Regions from separate parts of the Rahnella sp. BIGb0236 genome, predicted to be linked through region 1. Evidence: predicted binding sites of a transcription regulator. Region 1 holds the regulator's gene; the other holds the start of a gene.
The links. The regulator sigma-54, encoded in region 1, starts transcription at its own class of promoters, with help from an activator protein. The targets are predictions, from matches to a motif close to GTTGGCACANNTTTCGCTNT.
Positions count from the first base shown of each region.

Region 2: EDF78_RS05335 (amino acid ABC transporter substrate-binding protein) is a predicted target of sigma-54. The motif match lies at 1,480-1,499, and genes of this name have one in related genera.

Region 1 covers NZ_SOAO01000010.1:35,508-38,663, forward strand. Annotated here, with positions in the region: gene lptA (lipopolysaccharide ABC transporter substrate-binding protein LptA) at 1-246, shown strand, start outside; gene lptB (LPS export ABC transporter ATP-binding protein) at 253-978, shown strand; gene rpoN (RNA polymerase factor sigma-54) at 1,080-2,513, shown strand; gene hpf (ribosome hibernation promoting factor) at 2,537-2,824, shown strand; gene ptsN (PTS IIA-like nitrogen regulatory protein PtsN) at 2,923-3,156, shown strand, end outside.
Region 2 covers NZ_SOAO01000002.1:391,184-394,339, forward strand. Annotated here, with positions in the region: gene lnt (apolipoprotein N-acyltransferase) at 1-1,314, shown strand, start outside; gene EDF78_RS05335 (amino acid ABC transporter substrate-binding protein) at 1,754-2,650, shown strand; gene EDF78_RS05340 (amino acid ABC transporter permease) at 2,836-3,156, shown strand, end outside.

The DNA.
Region 1 (3,156 bases):
GTTAAAGGCCACGCCCAGAAAGTCCGCTACGAAGTGGAAAACGATCTGGTGACCCTGACCGGCAATGCTTACCTTGAACAGCTGGACAGCAATGTCAAAGGCGACCGCATCACCTATCTGGTGCAAAAACAGCAAATGGAAGCTTTTAGTGATAAAGGTAACCGTGTGACGACCGTACTGGTTCCTTCGCAGCTGCAACAGAAAACGCCTGCAGCAGGCGGCCAGCCGACCAAAAAGAGTAACTGATATTTTATGGCAAAATTAATCGCAGAGAATCTGGCCAAGGCATACAAAGGCCGCAAGGTCGTTGAAGATGTCAGCCTGATGGTCAACTCAGGTGAAATCGTCGGATTATTAGGGCCAAACGGTGCCGGTAAAACCACCACCTTTTACATGGTGGTGGGTATCGTTCAGCGCGATGCGGGGCGTATTGTCGTCGATGAAGAAGACATCAGCCTGCTTCCGCTGCATACCCGCGCCCGTCGCGGTATCGGCTACCTTCCGCAGGAAGCGTCCATTTTCCGTCGTCTCAGCGTGTTTGATAACCTGATGGCGGTGTTGCAGATCCGTGATGATCTGAACAAAGAACAGCGTAACGATCGCGCCAATGAACTGATGGAAGAGTTCCATATTTCTCATTTGCGCGATAACCTCGGTCAGTCACTGTCCGGGGGTGAACGCCGTCGTGTAGAAATTGCCCGTGCGCTGGCAGCGAACCCGAAATTCATCCTGCTGGATGAACCGTTCGCCGGGGTTGACCCGATTTCAGTTATCGACATCAAAAAAATCATTGAGCATTTACGTGACAGCGGCCTCGGCGTACTGATCACTGACCATAACGTGCGTGAAACACTCGATGTGTGTGAACGCGCGTATATCGTCAGTCAGGGGAAATTGATCGCCCACGGCACGCCAGCCGACATTCTTGCTGATGAACAAGTTAAACGTGTTTATCTTGGTGAAGAATTCCGTCTGTGATCTGTGCCGCCGGAACCGTGCCTGTTTCAACTTAAACTGAAACAGGCCGTCTCTGACAGAAGTGTTGCCGTTCTCACTCATCAACGGAATTAAGCCAAGATATGAAGCAAGGTTTGCAACTCAGACTCAGCCAACAACTGGCAATGACTCCTCAGTTACAACAGGCCATCCGCCTGTTGCAATTGTCCACGCTCGAGCTCCAGCAGGAGATCCAACTCGCGCTGGAGAGCAACCCTCTGCTGGAACAAACCGACCTTCATGATGAAATCGATGCGGTGGAAACCACCGACAACGAAGGATTAGATACCCGCGAAGCCCTCGAGCAAAAAGACATGCCCGAAGAGCTGCCGCTGGATGCGACCTGGGATGAGATTTACACCGCAGGCACGCCGTCCGGTACCGGCAATGATTACAGCGATGACGAATTGCCGATTTACCAGGGCGAAACCACCCAGACCCTGCAGGATTACCTGATGTGGCAGGTGGAACTGACGCCGTTTTCCGATACCGATGCCGCGATTGCCACCTCCATCGTCGATGCGGTGGATGACACCGGTTACCTCACCGTTTCCCTTGAAGATATTCTTGAAAGCGTGGGTGACGAAAACATCACCATGGACGAAGTTGAAGCCGTGCTTAAGCGCGTTCAACGCTTTGACCCGGTGGGCGTGGCGGCGCGTGATCTGCGCGACTGTCTGCTGATCCAGCTTTCTCAATATGTTACTGACACCCCGTTTATCACCGAAGCCCGTCTGATCATCAGCGAACATCTCGATTTGCTGGCGAACCATGATTTCCGTGCACTTATGCGATCAACCCGGTTAAAAGAAGATACACTGAAAGGAGCGATGCTCCTGATCCAGTCTCTTGATCCGCGTCCGGGCCAGTCGATCAATACCGGTGAATCCGAATACGTGATCCCGGATGTGCTGGTGCGTAAAGTGTCAGGTGTCTGGACGGTCGAACTGAATTCCGACAGCATTCCGCGACTGAAGATAAATCAGCAGTACGCCGCGATGGGCAATTCCGCACGCAGCGACAGCGACGGCCAGTTTATCCGCAGCAATCTGCAGGAAGCCAAGTGGTTAATCAAAAGTCTGGAAAGCCGTAACGACACGCTGTTAAAAGTGACGCGCTGCATCGTTGAGCAGCAGCAGGCGTTCTTTGAACTGGGTGAAGAATTTATGAAACCTATGGTGCTGGCCGATATCGCCAGTGCCGTAGAAATGCACGAATCGACAATTTCACGTGTGACGACGCAGAAGTTCCTGCACAGCCCGCGTGGCATTTTCGAACTGAAGTATTTCTTCTCCAGCCATGTCAGTACAGACAGCGGCGGCGAGGCATCGTCAACCGCCATCCGGGCGCTGGTGAAGAAATTAATCGCAGCGGAGAATCCTGTAAAACCGCTCAGTGACAGTAAGTTAGCGACCCTGCTTTCCGATCAGGGGATCATGGTCGCACGACGGACCGTCGCCAAATACCGAGAGTCTTTGTCCATCCCGCCCTCAAACCAACGTAAACAGTTAGTTTGACCTCAACAGAGAAGGAAGACATTATGCAGCTCAACATTACCGGACATCACATTGAGATCACGGATCCCCTGAGAGAATTCATCACGTCGAAGCTGGCCAAGCTCGAGCAGTATTTCGACAGGATTAATCAGGTGTATGTGGTGTTGAGCGTGGAAAAGGTGCAAAAAGTTGCGGAAGCGACTTTGCATGTGAATGGAGGCGAATTACATGCCACCTCGGAACATCAGGATATGTACGCAGCGATTGACGGACTGGTTGATAAACTGGCCCGCCAGCTGAATAAACATAAAGACAAACTGAAACAGCACTGACATTCATGTAGCCAACCCTGTGCTACAAACCTTCGGGCATCGGCTTGTGACCTTCGGGAAACGAGCCGATATAGCTTTAAGGGTGAAACAGCGCAAAAGTGAAAGATGACATGATTAACGATACTGCAATGCAATTAACGTCGGTGCTCAATGCCGAATGCACCAAAAGTGGCGTTCATTGCGCCAGCAAGAAACGCGCACTGGAAATCATCAGCGAACTGGCCGCTAAGCAATTAAATTTATCGCCACAGGTGATTTTCGACGCCATTTTGACCCGTGAACGTATGGGCAGCACCGGGATCGGTGCCGGGATCGCCATCCCGCACGGAAAG
Region 2 (3,156 bases), on a different contig from region 1:
AACTGGGTGTATGTCAGCATCGCCACCTTTGGCGGCATGCCTGAAGCCATTAACCTTTTCCTGGTCGTTTTGCTGGCGGCCTATTTATCGCTGTACACGATGCTGTTTGCGGGCTTGTTCAGCAAACTGTGGCCAAAAACCACCTGGTGGAAACTGGCACTTGGTGCACCGGCATTGTGGCAAATAACCGAATTCCTGCGCGGCTGGGTACTGACCGGTTTCCCGTGGTTGCAATTTGGCTACAGCCAGATCGACGGCCCGCTGAAAGGTCTTGCGCCGATCACCGGCGTTGACGGCATTACCCTGTTACTGACCTCGCTGAGCGGTCTGATTGTGTATGCCGTCCGTCAGCGCCGTTGGACGCCGGGGATCATTGCCGTCGTCATGCTGCTGTTGCCATGGCCGCTGCGTTACATCCACTGGTATCAGGAACAGCCAGACAAAACCGTCGATGTGGCGCTGGTTCAGGGCAATATTCCGCAATCCATGAAATGGGATCCGAAAGCGCTGGAAAGTGCCTTACAGACCTATCTGGATCTCAGCCGTCCGTACGTCGGCAAATCCAGCATGATCATCTGGCCGGAATCAGCGATTTCCGACATTGAGTCCGATCAGCAGGGTTTCCTGAGCATGGTAGATAATATCTATCGCGCACACGGCACCCAGCTCATCACCGGCATTATCGATGCCCGCCGTAATGAAGAAGGTATGAAGGTCTATAACAGCGCCATCGTGCTCGGCGGGGAAAAGCCGTATCGCTATCCCGATGAAAACCGCTTCAACAAACACCATCTGGTGCCTTTCGGTGAGTTCGTGCCGCTGGAAGCCCTTCTTCGCCCGCTGGCACCGTTCTTCGATTTACCGATGTCCGGGCTGACCAGCGGTGAGTACGTGCAGAAACCGCTGTTTGTCAGCGAACTCAATCTGACCACGGCGATTTGTTATGAAGTGGTGTTTGGCGAACAGGTGCGTGACAATCTGCGTCCGGACACCAATTTCCTGCTGACGATTTCCAACGACGCCTGGTTCGGACATTCGATTGGTCCGTGGCAGCACTTCCAGATGGCGCGTATGCGTTCACTGGAACTGGGCCGCCCGTTACTGCGCAGCACCAATAACGGCATTACCGCTGTGGTGAATGCTCAGGGTGATGTGACCCATGAAATCCCGCAGTTTACCCGTCAGGTGCTGAACGTGAAGGTCACGCCAACGACTGGTATGACACCTTACGCCCGCGCTGGCTGGTGGCCGGTGTGGTTTGCTACGCTTGTCATGGCGGCGGTTGCGCTGTGGCTGGCTCGTCGCAAATCCTGAGTCATGCCCTTTCTTCGTTAACACAGGCACCTTTTGGGGTGCCTGTTCTTTTTTGTCGCACCGTTTATCGCCCTCCTCTGCCCCTCCCTTTTACCTGCTGTTGATTGTCACAACTGCCGCATTAAGCCCTGCCGATTTAACCGCTTATGAAGTTAAATCAGGCCATCTGGCACGACTCTTGCTACATCTGATTGAAAGATATCTGTTTAGTGATTTTTTTTGACGTCATGCATCATTTTGATACAAAAAGGCTGCTCCTCATGCACTTTATCAGTGCATAGCCATTTGATTGCTTTGATTTGGTGCGCGTCTCGTCTCAAAAAAGAAACAATATGGTTTCATAATATTCACATTCAGCTATTTTCTAGCTTCATATGACGAGGCATTAGTACTTTCTGATCCCTGAGTTTGGATCCCTAATGACAGCAAGGAGTTGGACATGCAATTGCGCAAATTGGCGTTATCAGTACTGTTGGCAAGCGTTACCGTAAGCAGCTTTGCTCACGCAGAAGAACTGACCGGCACCCTGAAAAAAATTAAAGACAATGGCGTTATCGTTGTGGGTCACCGCGAATCCTCAGTGCCATTCTCCTACTACAACAATGAACAGAAAGTCGTCGGTTACTCACAGGACTATTCTGACGCCATCGTTGATGCAGTGAAGAAGAAACTGGACCTGCCAAACCTGCAGGTCAAAATGATGCCAATCACCTCACAAAACCGTATCCCGCTGCTGCAAAACGGCACCTACGATTTTGAATGTGGTTCAACCACCAACAACCTGGAACGCCAGCAACAGGCGGCCTTCTCAGACACCATCTTCGTGATCGGTACGCGTCTGCTGGTGAAAAAAGGCTCAGACATCAAAGATTTTGCTGACCTGAAAGGCAAGACCGTGGTGGTGACCTCCGGGACAACCTCTGAAGTGTTGCTCAACAAGCTCAACGAAGAGAAAAAACTGGAAATGCGCATCATCAGCGCGAAAGACCACGGTGACTCTTTCCGTACACTGGAAACTGGCCGCGCCGTTGCCTTCATGATGGATGACGCTCTGCTGGCGGGTGAACGTGCGAAAGCCAAGAAACCAGACAACTGGGAAATCGTCGGCACACCGCAATCCAAAGAAGCATACGGCTGCATGATGCGTAAAGACGATGCGGAATTCAAAAAACTGGTGGATGACACCATTGTGAAAGCTCAGTCCTCGGGCGAAGCCTCTAAATGGTTTGAAACCTGGTTCAAAAAACCGATCCCTCCGAAAAACCTGAACATGAACTTTGAATTGTCTGATGACATGAAAGCCCTGTTCAAAGCGCCTAACGATAAAGCGCTGTAAGAAATACCAGACAGACGGGTATAACCAAGAGAAGTGTAGTTAAAGTATAAGGCTGGCCCACCAGCCTGTGATGATGCAGACCGGATGCGGGGTGGTCGTTCCCCACCCCGCGTTTTCCTCTTTTTATTCACGCGGATTACGTCATCACTCAGAGGGTAATTTATTACCCGTTTTACGGAGTTTTTATGTCAATAGATTGGAACTGGGGCATCTTTTTGCAACAAGCCCCCTTCGGTAATACCACCTATCTGGGCTGGATTTGGAATGGATTTCAGGTCACTGTCGCATTGTCGATTTGTGCATGGATTATCGCCTTCTTCGTCGGCTCTCTGTTCGGTATTTTACGTACCGTCCCCAACCGTATTCTCTCAGGCATTGGTACCTGTTACGTCGAACTGTTCCGTAACGTGCCATTGATTGTGCAATTCTTTATCTGGTATCTGGTGGTGCCTGAACTGCTGCCTGAAAATATCGGCATGTGGTTTAAATCCGAACTGGCGCCTGAC